DNA from 2 places in the Streptomyces nojiriensis genome. Region 2 is predicted to be linked to the other one. Evidence: riboswitches for the same ligand, from Rfam matches in the RefSeq annotation. Region 2 holds a riboswitch; the other holds the start of a gene.
The links. Region 2 has a riboswitch for ZMP and ZTP ahead of JYK04_RS25970 (serine hydroxymethyltransferase). Riboswitches for the same ligand answer to the same signal wherever they lie in the genome.
Positions count from the first base shown of each region.

Region 1: linked by a shared signal. The riboswitch ahead of JYK04_RS33740 (bifunctional 5,10-methylenetetrahydrofolate dehydrogenase/5,10-methenyltetrahydrofolate cyclohydrolase) and the one ahead of JYK04_RS25970 (serine hydroxymethyltransferase) in region 2 are both predicted to bind ZMP and ZTP.

Region 1 is NZ_CP071139.1:7,296,934-7,306,161, forward strand. It holds gene JYK04_RS33715 (SRPBCC family protein) at 1-78, shown strand, start outside; gene JYK04_RS33720 (ATP-binding protein) at 181-1,242, shown strand; gene JYK04_RS33725 (vWA domain-containing protein) at 1,239-3,056, shown strand; gene JYK04_RS33730 (RNA polymerase sigma factor) at 3,130-4,722, opposite strand; gene JYK04_RS33735 (methyltransferase domain-containing protein) at 4,936-5,697, opposite strand; ZMP/ZTP riboswitch at 5,755-5,857, shown strand; gene JYK04_RS33740 (bifunctional 5,10-methylenetetrahydrofolate dehydrogenase/5,10-methenyltetrahydrofolate cyclohydrolase) at 5,936-6,781, shown strand; gene JYK04_RS33745 (MAB_1171c family putative transporter) at 6,894-8,114, opposite strand; gene JYK04_RS33750 (NAD(P)/FAD-dependent oxidoreductase) at 8,111-9,228, opposite strand, start outside.
Region 2 is NZ_CP071139.1:5,539,247-5,548,474, reverse strand. It holds gene trpS (tryptophan--tRNA ligase) at 1-485, opposite strand, end outside; gene JYK04_RS25970 (serine hydroxymethyltransferase) at 783-2,051, opposite strand; ZMP/ZTP riboswitch at 2,086-2,176, opposite strand; gene rocD (ornithine--oxo-acid transaminase) at 2,307-3,512, shown strand; gene JYK04_RS25960 (glutathionylspermidine synthase family protein) at 3,693-4,895, opposite strand; gene JYK04_RS25955 (hypothetical protein) at 4,904-5,206, opposite strand; gene JYK04_RS25950 (DMT family protein) at 5,323-6,159, shown strand; gene pdxR (MocR-like pyridoxine biosynthesis transcription factor PdxR) at 6,268-7,662, opposite strand; gene JYK04_RS25940 (carboxymuconolactone decarboxylase family protein) at 7,710-8,201, shown strand; gene JYK04_RS25935 (hypothetical protein) at 8,214-9,026, opposite strand; gene JYK04_RS25930 (hypothetical protein) at 9,030-9,228, opposite strand, start outside.

The DNA.
Region 1 (9,228 bases), 1.8 Mb from region 2:
CTCGTGGTCAGGCCCATGGTCCGCAAGGAGATGCCCCGGGGCGAGGCGAAGCTCAAGCACCTCCTCGAAACCCGCTGACGGCGCGCGGCCGGGGGGCGAAAACCGGATGCCCCGAGGTGTGTGGTGCGGACACACTGGCCGCACCAGACACCCGCCACACCCCCGAGGACGTCCACACCCGTGCAGGCCGCCGTCACCGTCACCCCCGCCCAGATCCCCGAACTGCTGCTCGGCCTCGCCACCGTCCGGCCGGTGTTCCTCTGGGGGGCTCCCGGCATCGGAAAGTCCTCGCTCGTAAGGAAGTTCGCCGACGCACTGGGGCTGGAGTGCGTCAGCCTGCTCGGCACCCAGCTCGCCCCCGAGGACCTGATCGGCGTCCCGCAGATCCGCGACGGCCGGTCCGTCTTCTGCCCGCCGGAGGCCATCGCCCGCGACGAGCCGTACTGCCTCTTCCTCGACGAGCTCAACGCCGCGAGCCCGGACGTCCAGAAGGCCTTCTACTCGCTGATCCTCGACCGCCGGATCGGCTCCTACGAGCTCCCGGCCGGCTCCATCGTCATCGGCGCGGGCAACCGGGCCACCGACAACGCGCTGGCCCGGCCGATCGCCTCCGCGCTGGTCAACCGCCTCACCCACGTCCACCTCCAGGCGTCCGCGGGGGACTGGCTGGTCTGGGCCGGCGAGCACGGCATCCACCCCTGGGTCACCGACTACCTCACCGACCGCCCCGACCACCTCTGGTCGCAGCCGCCCAAGACGGAGGAGCCCTTCTCCACCCCGCGCTCCTGGCACATGCTCTCCGACGCCCTGCACTCCTTCGGGCCGGAACTGGACGAGCAGACCCTCAAGGTGATCGCGCACGGCACCCTCACCCCCGCGCACGCCGTCTCCTTCTGCGGCTACGCCAAGATCGTGCGGCACAGCTTCGGCATCGAGGCGATCATGAAGGGCGACGCCTCCTGGCCCACCCGCCCCGCCGACCGCGACCTGCTCTACTACCTCGCCGAAGCCTTCCGGGGCCGCCTGGTCAAGGAGCTGCCCGCGCAGCGCGAGCACGTCTCGCCCGCCTTGCGCCAGACCGCCTACCGGGCCAAGGCACTGCTGGTCCAGCTCGCCGAGATCTCCGTGGAGGTGGCGCAGACCGTCATCGCCGACGACGCCGACGGCCTGCCCGTGCTGCCCTCCTGGTTCCTCGTGGAGGCCGCCCGGGACATGCCTCGCCTGGTCGAGGCCCGCCGGTGAGCGGGTCGCGCCCCCGGCCCAAGAAGAAGACCCAGCCCGACCCCGCAGCCCAGGCCTTCGCCGAGGGGCTCGCCCTGGTCAAGCGGAACCCGGCCCTCGCCGCCGTCGGCGGGAGCGTGTGCGAGCAGCCCAAGTGCCCCGGGACCCCCGCCGCGGGCCTGGTCGCCGTGGACTCCAACGGCGTCCTCCACGTCCGCTCCGGCCTGCGCGCCGAGCCCCGTACCTGGGCCTGGGCCCTCGCCCACGCCCTGCTCCACCTCGGCTTCGGCCACGTCCCCGCCGCGGCCGCCCGGGACCGCGTCCAGCCCGACCGCTTCGACCTCGCCGCCCGCTGCGCCGTCGTCAACCGCTTCCTGCTGACCCAGCCGTCCCTCCGGCCCCCGGACGACCTCCCGGCCGAGTACCCCGGCGGTGACGAGGAACTGCTCGCGGCCCGCTGGCGCCGGGACGGCATCCCCGCCGCCTACGAGGTCTGCGGCACCGCCGGCGACCACCCCGACCAGCTCCTGGTCACCTGGCACGCATGGAACTCCACCGCGGTGCCCGACTGGGAGACCGCCTTCGCGCACGCCCTGACCCGCAGCGTCTCCGCCGCCATGGAGGTCGCCGGCGGACGCCGCGACCGCATCACGGGGGAGCGCGTGGCGCAGCGCCCGTGGGACCGGGCGCTGAACTGGTTCGTCTCCTCGTACCCGCTCCTCGGCGGCCTGGCCAGCGGCCTGAAGATCGTCGCCGACGCGGAGCTGGCCCGCGCCCAGGACATCGACGTCGCCGCGGTCAGCGCCACCGCGGGGGAGATCTACGTCAACCCGCTGCGCAGCTTCGAGGAGGGGGAATGGCGGTTCATCCTGGCCCACGAGATGCTGCACGCCGCCCTGCGCCACGGCGAGCGGCGCGGCGCCCGGGACCCGTACCTGCACAACGTGGCCGCCGACTACGTGGTCAACGGCTGGCTCGTCGAGATGGGCGTCGGCGAGATGCCCGCCGGGCTGCTGTACGACGCGGAGCTGAGGGACCTGTCCGTCGAGGAGGTCTACGACCGGATCACCGCCGACCTGCGCCGGATGCGCCGCCTCGCCACCCTGCGCGGCAAGGGCCGCGGTGACATCCTGGGCGACCCGCTGCCCCACCCCGGCAGCGCGCCCTACACGGACCTGGACGAGTTCTACCGGCGCGGCCTGGTCCAGGGCTTCGACCTGCACACCCACGGGGAGCGCGGCCTGCTGCCGGCCGGGCTGATCCAGGAGATCCGGGCCCTGGCCCACCCGCCCGTGCCGTGGGACGCCCGGCTCGCCCGCTGGTTCGACGAGTACGTGCCGCGCCCCGAGCCCGTACGCAGCTTCGCGCGCCCGGCGCGCCGCCAGGCCTCCACCCCGGACATCCCGCGTGCGGGCCGCCACTTCCCGCCCGAGGAGACCGCCCGCTGCACCTTCGGCGTCGTGCTCGACACCTCGGGGTCGATGAACGCCGCCCTGCTCGGCAAGGCGCTCGGCGCGATCGCCTCGTACGCGCAGGCCCGCGACGTACCGGCGGCGCGCGTCGTCTTCTGCGACGCGGCGCCGTACGACGCCGGCTATCTGCCCCCGACCGAGATCGCGGGCCGGGTACGGGTCCGCGGACGCGGCGGTACCGAGCTGCAGCCGGGCATCGACCTGCTGCAGCGGGCGGAGGACTTCCCGCCGGGGGCCCCGGTGCTGGTGATCACGGACGGGTGGTGCGACACCCTGCGCATCCGGCGCGAACACGCCTACCTGATCCCCCAGGGCGCCTCCCTGCCGTTCACCCCCAAGGGCCCCGTCTTCCGCCTGACCTGATCTGCCCTGACCGGACGCAGAACGCCCCCGACCTGCGGGTCCGCGGGTCAGGGGCGTTCTGGAGGAGATCGACTCAGTCGAGGTAGTCGCGCAGCACCTGCGAACGCGACGGGTGGCGCAGCTTCGACATGGTCTTGGACTCGATCTGGCGGATGCGCTCACGGGTGACCCCGTACACGCGGCCGATCTCGTCCAGGGTCTTCGGCTGGCCGTCGTTGAGGCCGTAACGCATGGAGACCACGCCCGCCTCGCGCTCCGAGAGCGTGCCCAGGATGGACTGGAGCTGCTCCTGGAGGAACGTGAAGGAGACCGCGTCCGCCGGGACGACCGCCTCGGAGTCCTCGATGAGGTCACCGAACTCGCTGTCGCCCTCCTCGCCCAGGGGGGTGTGCAGGGAGATCGGCTCACGGCCGTACTTCTGGACCTCGATGACCTTCTCGGGGGTCATGTCGAGTTCCTTGCCCAGCTCCTCCGGGGTGGGCTCACGGCCCAGGTCCTGGAGCATCTGGCGCTGCACGCGGGCGAGCTTGTTGATGATCTCGACCATGTGCACGGGGATGCGGATGGTGCGCGACTGGTCGGCCATGGCACGCGTGATCGCCTGGCGGATCCACCAGGTCGCGTACGTGGAGAACTTGAAGCCCTTGGTGTAGTCGAACTTCTCCACGGCGCGGATCAGGCCGACGTTGCCCTCCTGGATCAGGTCCAGGAAGAGCATGCCGCGGCCGGTGTAGCGCTTGGCGAGGGAGACCACGAGGCGGAGGTTGGCCTCCAGCAGGTGGTTCTTCGCGCGGCGGCCGTCCTCGACCAGGATCTCCAGCTCGCGCTTGAAGGCGGGCTTGTGGTCCTCCTCCTCTTCGAGCTTGTACTCGGAGAACAGACCCGCCTCGATGCGCTTGGCGAGCTCCACCTCCTGCTCGGCGTTGAGGAGCGGCACCTTGCCGATGAGCTTGAGGTAGTCCTTGACGGGGTCGGCGGTGGCGCCGGCCACCATGACCGTCTGCGCCGGGGCGTCGTCCTCGTCGTCGTCGGACAGGACGAAGCCCTGGGTGCCGCCGGCCTTGGGCGCCTCGTCCTCGGCCTCGTCGACCAGGTCCTCGGCAGCCCAGTCCTCGCCCTCGACGACGGGGGTCTCGCCCTCGTCGGCGTCCTTGGCGCTGGTCTTCTTCGCCGCGGTCTTCTTCACGGCGGTCTTCTTGGCGGCGGTCTTCTTGACCGTGCGCTTCTTCGGTTCGGCGGCGGCCTCGGCCGACGCCTCGTCCCCGATGGCGGCGGCCGACGAAGCGGATATCGCCGTGGCGGTGGTCACAGCCGTGGCCGCGGCGGTGGCCGCGGTCTTGCGGGCGCCGATGGGGCGCGGCGCGGCGGTGGCCTTCTTGGCCACGGTGCGGGCCGGGGCGGCGGCAGCCTTGCGGGGCTTCTTGGCGGCAGCCTTGGTGGCGGGGGCCGCGCTGACGTGAAGGGCGACACCCTCCTCGTCCAGGACCTGGTTCAGGCTGCGCAGGACCCGCTTCCACTGGTCCACCGGGATGCGGCCGGCCTCGAAGGCCTGGCGCACGTCGTCACCGTTGATGTGACCCTGCTCGCGGCCGCGCTCGACGAGCGCGACAAGGGCCTCGGATTCGGCGATCTCCGGAGGGAACGTACGGGACGGGCTGAGCGACACAAGGAGCCTCTCGTTGCGAACAGATAAAGGTGGGCTGGACATCATCGCGCGAACTCGGGAAACAGACCCGAGGGGGGTCTGTATTCCGGGCCGCGCGAGGACACCTGTCGGTTCATCGCATGCCCGAGTCGATTCGTTACGCGCTGAATTGAGTGACCTGCGCCACGCTGTGGCCGCGCAACCGATCCGGCGCAGATCCGTCCGCCCTTCAGATCAGCCCGTTTTGCGGGCTTCGATGAGGAAGCGGGCGGTGTGAGCGACGAACGGACCTTCGCGTTCGATCCGTTCGTGGAGCTCGCGCAACCGGTCCCGGTACTGCCCGACCGTGAAGCCGGGCACCATCCAGATCACCTTCCGTAGAAAGTAGATCACGGCTCCGATGTCGTGGAACTCCGCGCGCAGTCGTTCGGAGCGCAGATCGAGCACTTCGAGGCCGGCCGCGGTGGCGTCGGCGACCGCGTCGTCGGGGTGCCGGGCGCGCCGGACCTCCTCCGGCTGCGGGCCGAGGAAGTACTCGACGAGCTCGAAGACGCTGGCCGGCCCGACCTGCTGCGAGAGGTAGCGGCCGCCCGGCGTCAGCACCCGCGCGATCTCCTCCCACCAGATGGTCACCGGGTGCCGGCTGGTCACCAGCTCGAAGGCCGCGTCGCCGAAGGGCAGCGGCGGCTCGTCGAAGTCGGCGACCACCACCGCGCCCAGCGGGTGCAGCAGCCGCGTCGCCTTCTCGACATTGGGCGGCCAGGACTCGGTGGCGGCCGTCAGCGGCGGCAGCGGAGCGCACCCGGCCAGGACCTCACCGCCGCCGGTCTGGATGTCCAGCGCCGACCGGACCTGGGCCAGGCGCTGGGCCATCAACCGCTGATACCCCCAGGAAGGGCGCTGCTCGGTGGCCCGGCCGTCGAGCCAGGAGAAGTCCCAGCCGTCCACGGAGACGGACTCGGCCTCGGCGACAAGGTGGTCGAAAGTACGCGTCATGCATTGATCGTCCCAGGTCGGACGCCCGACAACCACCGGATATGTCGACTACAGTGGTCGGCGGGCCGTGACTGGCGTTCGGGTGGATCACCACCGGGGAGCGGCCCGGCGTACCGGTGGACCTCGGGTACGCCGACTGCCGCGCGCCTGGGCGAACCGCGATCCGCAGCGACGTTCAGGAGACCCCGTGACGACCGCCCAGACTGCCCCTGCCCCTGCCGCCGGCTCCGCCCGGCTGATGGACGGCACGGCCCTCGCCCGCCGCATCTCGGAGCAGACCGCCGCCTACGCGGCGAAGATCACCGAGCGCACCGGCACCGCGCCCTGCCTCGCGACCGTGCTGGTCGGCGAGGACCCGGCCTCCGTGACGTACGTCCGCATGAAGCAGAACCGCTGTGCCAAGGCGGGGATCACCTCCCGCCACGTCGAGCTGCCGGCCGAGACCACCACCGAGGAGCTGGTGGCCACCCTCACCGCGCTGTCCGAGGACCCGGAGATCAGCGGCATCCTGCTCCAGCACCCCGTTCCGCACCACATCGACGAGCGCGCCGCCTTCGAGGCCATCGCCCCGGGCAAGGACGTCGACGGGGTCACCATGCACTCCTTCGCCGCCATGGGCTTCGGGCTGCCGGGCTTCGTCTCCTGCACCCCCGGCGGCATCATGCGGCTGCTCGCCGCCTACGACGTGGACCTGACCGGCAAGCACGCCGTCGTCGTCGGCCGCAGCGCGATCCTGGGCAAGCCGGCCGGGATGCTGCTGCTGGAGCAGAACGCCACCGTCACCTACTGTCACTCGCGCACCCAGGACCTGTCCTCGATCGTGCGGCAGGCGGACGTGCTGGTCGCCGCCGTCGGCAAGGCCGAGTTCATCCGGGGCGAGGACATCAAGCCGGGCGCGGTGGTCCTGGACGCCGGGTACAACGAGGGCAACGTCGGCGACGTGCACTTCGAATCGGCCGCCGCCCGGGCCTCGCTGATCACGCCGGTTCCGGGCGGTGTCGGCCCGATGACCATCGCCGTACTGCTGGAGCAGACCGTGCAGGCGGCCGCCGTCCAGGCCGGTCTGGACCTCGCCGAGCTCTGATCCCGCCGCGCGGATCCCGCGTACGACGTGCACACACGTACGCAGGCGCGCGCTCACGCACGCACGCCCCGGCCCTCGGTCCGGGGCGTCGTGCTTTCCCGTACCCGTGCGATCAGGCGCCGACCGGGTCGGGGTTCAGGCCCGGCGTGCCGGCGGTGGCCGTGTCACGGGCCGCGTCACGGGCCGCGGCGACGATGTCGGACGTGCGGAACGCGTCGGCCAGGGCGGTCAGGGGCCGCCGGCCCAGACGGTAGGGCTCCGGTATCGCGGCCGCCCCCGGCAGGGATCCGCGCGCGGCGGCGGCCTTGCGGTGGCATGCGGCGGCCAGGACGGCAGCGTCCGCGACCGTGGCGGCCCGCGCCTCGTCCATACCCCGGCCCCGGGCCTCCTCGTACGCGGCGCTGCGCACCCGGGGGTCGAACCAGCCGGCCAGCGCCAGGATGCCGTCGTCGATGACCGACTCGCGGTGGATGAGCCGGATCCCCACCGGGGACCACCAGGCCAGCGGGACGGTCCGTCCCTGGGTCGCGGCGACTGCGCGCAGCGCCTTCCACAGCGGGCGCAGCCGCCGGTACCGGCTGAAGGCCATCCAGGTCGCCGACCCGCCGACCAGCGGCACGACGAATCCGGCACCGAGCAGCAGCCCGGCGGCCCCGGCCAGGGGCGGCGCCACGTCCGTGGACAGGAACACCAGGTCGTGGCCGGTCCAGCGGGCCACGACCGAGGCCCACTTGGCGGCCAGGTAGGCCAGGTCCATCAGCCCGGCGACCACGATCAGGGCCAGCCCCGTGCGCAGCGGGCGCCGCGCACGGTCCGCGACCGCCAGCCACTTGCCGCTCAGCCAGGTCAGCGCCGAGGTGCCGAGGGTGTGCGCCACGAGGAAGCAGACGATCATCTCGCGGATCCAGGGCGTCGTCGCGTAGTACGTGTCCAGGTCCCGGAGCCGTTCCACCGGTGCGTCGCCGATCACGAACAGGACGACGATGGCCGCGGTCGCGGTGCCGAACAGGGCGGTGGTCAGCCGGGTGGCCCGGCGCACGGCCGCGGGCGGCCCGCCGCGCCACTGCAGGACCAGGACGACGCACAGCCCGGAGAACACCGTGCACAGGCCGAACACCAGGGGTGCGGAGAAGTTCACCACGCCGGTGTGGCGGTTGACCGAGGCGATGGTGGACGGTGTCGCCAGGAAGTTGATGGGTGCCCCGACGGCGAGCAGCGCGCACGCGGTCCGGTTCAGCGGCCGGTCCCGGTCCCGGCGCAGCTTCGGCAGCTTGATCAGCAGCGCCAGGACCATCAGGGAGGCGGGCAGGAGCGGCAGGATTCTGCCGCTCATCGGGCCTGTCCGACGGCGTCGGCGGGTCCGACCGGGTCCGCGGACGATCCGGTGCCGGTGCCGGTGCCGGTGCCGGTGCCGGTGCCTGTGCCTGCGCCTGTGCCCGTGCCGGTGCCGGGCGTCGTGCCGGGCGCCCGGTCGAGCCCGGCGACGGCCCGCTCGGCGGCGGTGAGCGGCGCCGCCTTCAGCGCGTCCCGGTCCGAGGCGCGCAGGACGTGCCAGACGACCGACGGACGGAGCCAGTGGGTGGGCGCGATGCTCATGGTGAGGACGTTGAGCAGGGCGGCGGTGAGCGCCTCGTCGGTGGTGGCTCCCGTCATCAGCCGGTTGACGTACCCGTTGAGCAGACCGCTGCCGGCGCGCGGCGTCATCCCGGTGGCCCCCGGATACAGGATGTCCTGCGAGGTGGCGAGCTCCCAGGCGGTGCCGACCTGCGGTGCGATGGCGCGCTGCGCCTCGCGGCCGATGCCGGGATGTTCCAATCCCTTCGCCCGCAGCAGGGTGCGTACGGCCAGGATCCCCTGGGCCGCGACGCTCATGCCCTGTCCGTACAGTGGGTTGAAGGTGGCGACGGAGTCGCCGACGGCGAAGAAGCCGTCGGGCAGTTCGGCCTTCTCGAAGTAGATCCGGCGGTTGGCGGTGCCCTGGGTGACGGAGACGTCCGTCAGGGGCTTGCGGCCCTCCAGGAGCTCACCGACGATCGGGTCGCGGACGGCCTTGGCGAACGGGATGAACGCGTCGGGGTCACCGGTCGGCTGGCCGCCGCGGGTCCCGGAGAGGGTGGCCTGCCACTGGCCGTTCTCGATGGGCACGATCGTGGCCGTCCGGCCCGGGACGGGCACCCGGGGGTCGGACTGGACGTTGACGATGGGGAAGCCCATCTCGTGGGCTCCGGCCGGGGCTTCGAAGATCCTCGTCGCGTAGACGAGGCCCGAGTCGACCTCGGCCTGCCGGATCCCGGTCACGCCGAGCGCCTGGAGCCAGGTCCGGGCGCGCGAGCCGCGGCCGCTCGCGTCGACCACGAGGTCGGCGGTCAGCAGCCGGCCCGCTTCCTCGGGGGTGTCGACCAGCACGCCGGTGACCCGGGACGCCGTGCCCTCCAGGGCGCGGACCC
Region 2 (9,228 bases):
CGGGTCAGCTCGATGTGCTGGCGCTGGTCCTCGCCGACGGGGACCGCGTTCGCCTGGTACAGCAGGATGTCGGCGACCTGCAGGATCGGGTACGTGAACAGGCCGACGCTGGCGCTGTTGACGCCGCCCTTGGCCGACTTGTCCTTGAACTGGGTCATCCGGCTGGCCTCGCCGAAGCCGGTGATGCAGTTCATGACCCAGCCGAGCTGCGCGTGCTCGGGCACGTGGCTCTGGATGAAGAGCGTGCAGCGCTCGGGGTCCAGGCCGGCGGCCAGCAGCTGGGCGGCGGAGAGGCGGGTGTTCGCGCGCAGATCCTTCGGATCCTGCGGCATGGTGATCGCGTGCAGGTCGACCACCATGTAGAAGGCGTCGTGCGTCTCCTGCAGGGCGACGTACTGGCGGATGGCTCCGAGGTAGTTCCCGAGGTGGAACGAACCGGAGGTGGGCTGGATGCCGGAGAGCGCGCGAGGACGATCAGAAGCCATGGCTTCATTCTCTCAGGTGCGGGGGCGGGCCCGTGCCCGCCGCTGGCCGGATCATTCCGGGTCGCAGCGCTGGTGCCGGTGCGGTGCGGGGGTACCCGGCGGTAGCGGTGCGGCCGGATCCGGCCCCGGCCGAGCGACCGATTTCCGGGCCGGACCCGACACCGCTGCGCGGTGCTCAATGGTGCGGCGGCGGCTCCGGCCGCGACGCCCTCAAACGCCGGGCGGGCTGGAAGATCCAGCCCCGCCGGCGTTTGAGGCGCGGGGTCTGGGGCGGAGCCCCGGCAGCGGTGCCGCTGGCTACGACAGCGGCAGGCCCGGGGCCGGGAAGGCGGCCATGAGGTCCGTCACCTCGGCGCGGATCACGGCCAGCGCCTGCTCGTCCCCCTTCGCGGCGGCGTCGACCGCGCGCGAGATCCATTCGGCCACCAGCGGCATGTGCTCCGTGGACAGCCCGCGGGACGTCAGCGACGGCGTGCCGATGCGGATGCCCGAGGGATCGAACGGCTTGCGCGGGTCGAACGGCACCGTGTTGTAGTTCACGACGATGCCCGCCCGGTCCAGGGCCTTGGCCGCGATCTTGCCCGGTACGTCCTTGCCGGTCAGGTCGATCAGGATCAGGTGGTTGTCCGTACCGCCCGAGACCAGGTCGAAGCCCTTCTGCAGCAGCGCCGCGGCCAGCGCCTTGGCGTTGGCGACGACCGCGTGGGCGTACGAGACGAACGACGGCTGCGCGGCCTCGTGCAGCGCCACCGCGATACCGGCCGTCGTCTGGTTGTGCGGGCCGCCCTGCAGGCCCGGGAAGACCGCCTTGTCGATGGCCTTCGCGTGCTCCTCCCGGCACATCAGCATCGCGCCCCGCGGTCCGCGCAGGGTCTTGTGCGTGGTGGTGGAGATGACGTCGACGTGGTCCGCCGGGGACGGGTGCGCGCCGCCGGCGATCAGGCCCGCGATGTGGGCGACGTCGGCGACCAGGATCGAGCCCGCCTCCCGCGCGATCTCCGCGAAGGCGGCGAAGTCGATGGTCCTCGGCAGGGCGGTACCGCCGCAGAAGATCAGCTTGGGCCGTTCGGCGAGGGCCAGCTCGCGCACCGCGTCGTAGTCGATCAGCCCGGTGTCGGCCCGGACGCCGTACTGCACGCCCCGGAACCAGGAGCCGGTCGCCGAGACGCCCCAGCCGTGCGTCAGGTGCCCGCCCATCGGCAGGGCCATGCCCATCACGGTGTCGCCCGGCTTCGCGAAGGCCAGGTACACGGCGAGGTTGGCGGGCGAGCCGGAGTACGGCTGCACGTTGGCGTGGTCGACCCCGAACAGGCCCTTGGCCCGCTCGATCGCCAGCGCCTCGACGCGGTCGATGTTCTGCTGGCCCTCGTAGTAGCGGCGGCCGGGGTAGCCCTCGCTGTACTTGTTCTGCAGCACGGTGCCGGAGGCTTCGAGGACGGCCGCGGACACGTAGTTCTCACTGGGGATCAGGCGCAGGGTCTGCGCCTGCAGCACTTCCTCCGCCGCGACGAAGGACGCCAGCTCGGGGTCGGTGGAGAGAAGGGCGGGATGGCGGCTCGCGGACATGGCGGGCTCCTCCGGGGTCGATGTGATCGGTACCCCGCGAGGCCCAGGCGAGCGGCCCTGTATGCGGTCGAGCGCGCACGACTCCCCCGGAGTTGGTTCTCCGTACGCCAGTCGCCGTGCGTACCGGACACCTTAGCGGGCGCGCCGGGAGAGAGGTTTCTGCGTCCGCGATACGAGCGACGATAAGAAGGTGACGCCACCCTCGTCACCGCTGCACCGGCGCTTCACCGCGCCGGACGGACGATCGGAGACCCCGTGTCGACAACTGCTGATGCCATCCGCTCCGAAGACGCGCACAGCGCGCACACCTACCATCCGCTGCCCCTGGTCGTCGCGTCCGCGGAAGGCGCGTGGATGACCGATGTCGAGGGCCGCAGATACCTCGACATGCTCGCCGGGTACTCGGCCCTCAACTTCGGGCACGGCAACCGCCGTCTGATCGACGCCGCCCACGCCCAGCTGGAACGGGTCACGCTCACCTCGCGCGCCTTCCACCACGACCGCTTCGCCGATTTCTGTACCGAGCTCGCCGCGCTGTGCGGCAAGGAGATGGTGCTCCCCATGAACACGGGGGCGGAGGCCGTGGAGACGGCGGTGAAGACCGCCCGCAAGTGGGGCTACGAGGTCAAGGGCGTCCCGGACGGGCACGCCAAGATCGTGGTCGCCGCCGACAACTTCCACGGGCGCACCACGACCGTCGTCTCCTTCTCCACGGACCACGACGCCCGCGACCACTTCGGCCCGTACACGCCGGGCTTCGAGATCGTTCCGTACGGGGACCTCACCGCGCTGGCCCACGCCGTCACCGAGAACACGGTGGCGGTGCTGCTGGAGCCGATCCAGGGCGAGGCGGGGGTGCTGGTGCCGCCCGCCGGGTACCTGAGCGGCGTACGGGAACTGACCCGCGAGCGGAACGTCCTGTTCATGGCGGACGAGATCCAGTCGGGGCTGGGGCGGACCGGCCGGACCTTCGCGTGCGAGCACGAGGGGGTCGTCCCGGACGTCTACATCCTCGGCAAGGCACTCGGCGGCGGCGTGGTGCCGGTGTCGGCCGTGGTCGCCGACCGGGACGTGCTCGGGGTGTTCCGGCCCGGGCAGCACGGGTCCACCTTCGGCGGGAACCCGCTCGCGTGCGCGGTCGCGCTGGAGGTGATCGCGATGCTCCGGACCGGCGAGTTCCAGGGCCGCGCCACCGAGCTGGGCGAGCACCTGCACCGGGAGCTGAACCTGCTGGTCGGCGGGGGCGCGGTGACCGCCGTCCGCGGCCGCGGGCTGTGGGCGGGCGTCGACATCGACCCGTCGCGGGGCACCGGCCGGGAGATCTCCGAGAAGCTGATGGAGCTCGGCGTGCTGGTGAAGGACACCCACGGGTCGACGATCCGGATCGCCCCACCGCTGGTGATCAGCAAGGAGGACCTGGACTGGGGCCTGGACCAGCTCCGGTCGGTGCTCGGCGCCTAGGTCGTCTCTTTCGGATCTTGTCGGCCGAGCCCGCGGCGTCCGGTGCCGTACATGGCAAGGCGGAGGGGCGCCCGTGTACTGGACGTACTCGCGTGCCCCGACAACGCGGCCGGGTGCGGTGCCGGGCGTCGCGGGCCCGGCGAGATCCGGAAGAGACGGCCCAGGGCCCGCCCGGTCCGGTCAGAGGATGACGTGGGGCAGGAAGCGGGCGTACTCGTCCGTGACCGGCCCCGCCGATTCGCGGATGCCGAGTCCCGCCGCCTCGTCCTCGACGACCCATGCGCCGAGCACCACCCGGTTGCCGTCGAAGTCGGGCAGCGGGGCCAGGCCCTGGAAGCAGTACCGCTCCCCCTCCTCCGGTACGAACGGCTCGCCGCCCTCGCCCGCCTCGTGCAGGGTGACCCCCGCGCCCTCACGGCCGAGGAGGGGCTTGGCCACGTAGCCGGCGGACCCGGGACCGGCGAGCTCGCGCGGGCCGTCGAGGTAGGCGGGCAGCAGGTTGGGGTGCTCCGGGAAGAGCTCCCACAGGATCGCGAGCAGCGCCTTGTTGGACAGCAGCATCTTCCACAGCGGCTCGATCCAGCAGGTGGAGCCGGAGCCGCCGCCGTGGTCGTACGTGCCGAGGACCTGCGGGCCGAACTCGTCCGTGGCCAGCCACTCCCACGGGTAGAGCTTGAAGCAGGAGCGGATGAAGCGGAGCTTCTCGTCCACGAACCGGCCGGACAGGCTGTCCCAGCCGATCTGCTCGACGGACAGGGCCTGGGTCTCCAGGCCGGCCTGCTCGGCGGTCTCCTGGAGGTAGGCGACCGTCATCAGGTCCTCGCCGAGCTCGTCGGTCTCGGAGTGCGCGAAGTGCAGCGGGCCGGGCGGGAGCAGCTCGGCCTGGCGCCGCCAGGCGTCGACGAGGCGCTCGTGGAGCGAGTTCCACTGGTCGGCACCGGGGAAGCGCTCCTCCATCCAGAACCACTGGGGGCTGGCCGCCTCCACGAGGGAGGTGGGGGTGTCGGCGTTGTACTCCAGCATCTTGGCCGGGCTGCCGGTGCCGTCGTAGCGCAGGTCGAATCGGCCGTAGAGGGAGGGCTGTTCGGCGCGGCGCCGCCAGGACTCGGCGATCAGCGCGGCCAGTTCCGGATCGGTGATGCCGAGGTCGGCGAAGCGGTCGTGCTCGACGATGTGCGCGGCCGCGGCCAGGCACATGGCGTGCAGCTCCTCGACGACGTTCTCCAGGGCCTCGACCTCGGGGAGCGAGAAGGAGTAGTACGCGCTCTCGTCCCAGTAGGGGCGCAGGGAGTCGTCGGGGAAGCGGGTCAGGGGATAGATCAGACCCTGCTCCTCGACGGTCTTCTGCCAGTCGGGACGGGGTTCGATGGTGTGCCGCTCCATGGTGCCGGTCAGCCGCCGCTGGAGCCGGAGCTGGAGTGGCCGCCGATGCCGCCCCGGGTGACGGCGGACTTCTCGAAGCTGCCGCCGGCGACCTTGCCGGAGCTGACGTAGCCGCCGTAGTAGTACGAGCCGGTGCCGCCGCTCTTGCACTCCTTGTTGTTCAGGTGCTGCAGCGTGGAGCGGGACGCGCAGCGCTTGTCCGGTTCGTCGCTGCTGCCGCAGGCCACGAGGGTGGCCGCGAGCAGGCCCATGCCGCCGAGGGCGACGGCGCCGGAGCGCATGCGGCGCTGATTGGTGCTGCTGCTGTCCATGTCTGCTGCTCCCCCTGGGGCCTCGCGTGCTGCCGACAGAGTAGAGCGGGGTAACCGGCCGATGGAATCCGGCCGCTGTGAGATCCGTGACCTAGAGTCAGTTCGTGCTGATTGGGATGATTTGCGCGCTCGGTGCGGCGGTCTGCTTCGGTACGGCCTCGGTCCTGCAGGCGGTCGCGGCGCGGGCGGCGGAGCCGGGTACCGGGTCCGGAGTGGACACGGCGCTGTTCCTGCGGGCCGTGCGGCAGTGGCGGTACCTGGCGGGTCTGGGCCTCGACGGAGCCGGCTTCGTGCTCCAGATCATCGCCCTGCGGCACGTCCCGATCTACGCGGTGGGGGCCGCGCTGGCGGCCAGCCTGGCGGTGACGGCGGTGGTCGCGGCGCGGCTGCTGCGGGTGCGGCTGTCCCGGACCGAGTGGGGCGCGGTGGCGGTGGTGTGCGCGGGTCTGCTGATGCTCGGACTGTCCGCCGGGGAGGAGGGCACGGGGACCGGGTCGACGGCGCTGGAACTGGGCATGCTGGCGGTGGCCGGGCTGGTGCTGCTGGTCGGCCTGGTCGCGGGCCGGCTCCCGGACGGGCCGCGGGCGCTGGTCCTGGGCCTCGCGGCGGGGACGGGCTTCGGGGTGGTGGAGGTCTCGGTACGACTCCTCGACTCCCCCTGGGACCTGCGCAACCCGGCCCTGTACGCCCTCCTGCTGGGCGGCGGCGCGGCCTTCCTGCTCCTCACCTCGGCCCTGGCGCGCGGCTCGGTGACGGTGGCGACGGCGGGCATGGTGCTCGGCGAGACGATCGGCCCGGCGGTGGTGGGCGTGGTCTGGCTCGGCGACAGCACCCGCGAGGGCCTGACCTGGCTGGCGGTGACGGGCTTCGCGGTGGCGGTGGCCGGCTCCCTGGCCCTGGCCCGCTTCGGCGAACCCCCGGCCCCGGACAAATCCAGCCCCGCCGGCGTTTGAGGCGCGGGGTTCGGGGCGGAGCCCCGGGTCTTTCAGCCTCGCAAGGGGGCACCTCCCAGCGGTAGCTGAAAAAATTGGGGCGCGGGGGTCCGGGGGCGGCGCCGCAGGTCACGGGAGCGCCGCCGACAGGGCCGCCAGCGTCGGCCCCCACGCGCTGTCCGACGGAGTCCCGTAGCCGACGACCAGCGCGTCGCGCCACGGCAGTCCGGACTCCGGATGCCGGAACCGCCCCAGCCCGTGCAGGGCAAGGTCCTGCCAGGCCGCCGACTGCAGGACCGACCGCTCCAGTCCCTCCGGGAGGTCCAGCACCGCGTGCAGCCCCGCCGCGATCCCCGACACGCCCACCCGGTCCCCCACCGCCGCCACCAGCTCGTCCCGGCGCCGCCGGTACCGCAGCCGCATCCCGCGCACGTGCCGGTCGTACGCCCCGGAGGTGATGAACTCCGCCAGCGTCAGCTGATCCAGCGCGCCGCACGCCCAGTCCGTGGGCCGCTTGGCCTCGAGCACCTCCTCCAGCAGCCCCGGCGGGACCACCATCCAGCCCATCCGCAGCCCCGGCGCCAGTGACTTGCTGGCCGTCCCGAGGTACACCACCCGGTCCGGGTCCAGTCCCTGCAGCGCGCCGACCGGCTGGCGGTCGTAGCGGAACTCCCCGTCGTAGTCGTCCTCCAGGATCAGCCCGCCCGTGGTCCGGGCCCAGTCGACCGCCGCCGCCCGCCGGGCCGGGGTCAGGGCGACGCCCGTCGGGAACTGGTGCGCCGGGGTCAGCAGCACCGCGCCCGCCGACGCGGTCAGCTCCCCCGTCCGGGCCCCCGCCCCGTCCACGCCCAGCGGGCGCGTCCGCAGCCCCGCCCGCACCAGCAGGTTCCGGTGGAAGTCCAGGCCGTAGCCCTCCACCGCCACCTCCCGCACCCGCCGCGCCCGCAGTACGCCCGCCAGCAGCGCCAGCCCGTGCAGGAAGCCCGCGCACAGCACGATCCGTTCGGGGTCGGCGTACACCCCGCGCGCCCGCGCCAGGTATCCGGCCAGCGCCTGCCGCAGCTCGACGCGGCCGCGCGGGTCGGCCGCGTACCCGAAGGCCTCGTTCGGCGCGTCGGTCAGCGCCCGCCGGGCCGCCGACAGCCAGGCCGCGCGCGGGAAGCCGCCCAGGTCCGGGGAGCCGGGGATCAGGCTGTACGCGGGCCCCTCGCGCGCGGGGCGCCGTACGGGGGCGGCGGCCGCGGGCCGGCGCGGTCGGGCCCGTTCGGCGACGCGGGTACCGGAGCCCTGGCGGGCCGTCAGCCAGCCCTCGGCGACGAGCTCGGCGTACGCCTCGGCGACCGTGTTCCGGGCGATGCCCAGGTCGGCGGCGAGGGTGCGGGAGGACGGCAGCCGGGTCCCGGCCGCCAGCCGCCCACTGCGCGCGGCCTCGCGCAGGGCCTCGGTGAGCCCGGCCCGCAGGCCGCGTCCGGCGGTGAGGTCCAGGTGCAGGTCGGCACCGAAAGTGGCCCATGAATCCGTCATGGATATGGACCATATCGGTGGGCCGCCTGCCTCCTAGGGTGGATCACATGACGACCACGCACGCACACGCCCCCGAGCACACCCCGCGCATGCACATGGCGAAGCTCGCCCCCGAGGTCTACAAGGCCGTCCTCGCCCTGGAGATCGCCTCCAAGAAGGGTCTGGACCCTTCCCTGGTCGAGCTCGTCAAGATCCGGGCCTCCCAGATCAACCACTGCGCCTTCTGTCTCGACATGCACACCAAGGACGCGATCGCCGCCGGTGAGAGCGTCGAACGCATCATCCAGCTGGGCGCCTGGGAGGAGTCGCGGCACTTCTACACCGAGAAGGAGCTGGCCGCGATCGAGTTCACCGAGGCCGTCACCGTCCTGACGGACGGCTTCGTGCCCGACGAGGTCTACGAGAAGGCCACCGAGCAGTTCGAGGAGCGCGAGCTCGCCCAGCTGATCGCCGTCATCGCGACGATCAACGTCTGGAACCGCATCGGCGTCACCACCCGCATGGTGCCGGGCCACTACACCCCGGGCATGTACAAGTAGGGCCGGTCCCGGTCATTGCGGCCTGAACGACTCCACGGCCGCCGTCAGGTTCGCGCGCACCGTCGTGCCGTCGGCGGCCGGACCGGCCGCCAGCAGCGCCCACCGCCTGCCGTCCGGGGCGACGGTGATCCGCTCGATGGCGCGGCGGCGTCCGTGCGACTCCTGGTTGTCGTACTCGTACACCAGCTCGCAGGACCCGCCGGGCGCCGGATCGAGGGAGACCTCCTGGTAGCCGGGACGGTTCCCGAGGGCCTGCGAGGAGATCCGCAGGAGCTCGCACGCTCCGACACCGTCCGGCTCGGCGACGCGGAAGATCTGGATCAGCGCGCTGCGGTCTCCGGGCCGCCGGTAGAAGGAGCCGCTGCCGTCCTCGTCGCGGCTGCGCTCCCAGCCCGTGGGGACGGCGACCGAGAAGCCGCCGTCGTCGCGGACCACCGTGTACGGCGGCGGGACCGAGGGCGACGCGGAGGAGGAGGCGGTGGCGGTCGGGGCCGTCTGCGGACCCGTACCGGACGGCGGGACCGGGGTGCCCGAAGCCGACGGGGCCGCGGCGGGTGCCTTCGGCTCCTGCGGCTCCCCGTCGCCCAGGACGAACCATCCCGCCACGGCGCAGCCGCCCACCACCGCGGCCCCGAGGGCCACCAGCAGCGGGACCTTCCACGCCCGCTCCCGGCCCGGGCCTCCCTGGCCGCCCTGGCCGCCCGGCCCGGCCCCTGCTGGGCGGGGCGGGTACGAGGGCGGGAGCGGCGGCGGGGGCGGCGGCTGCTCCGCCCACTCCCAGCGCTGCGACTGCGGATTCCAGTGGGCACCGCCGCCCGTGGACACCGGTCAGCTCCCCAGCGCGGCGAGCAGCCCGCCGAGGGCGGCGGCCGCGTTCACCGAGTCCACCACCGGGGCCCAGCGCTGGAGCGCGCCCCGGAGCCGGGCGGGCAGGCCGGGCCGGATCTCCCCGGCCTCCTCCAGCTCGCCGGCCGCCTCGACCAGTTCGGCGTCGAGCGCCGAACAGTCGGCGCTGCGGGGCAGGTGC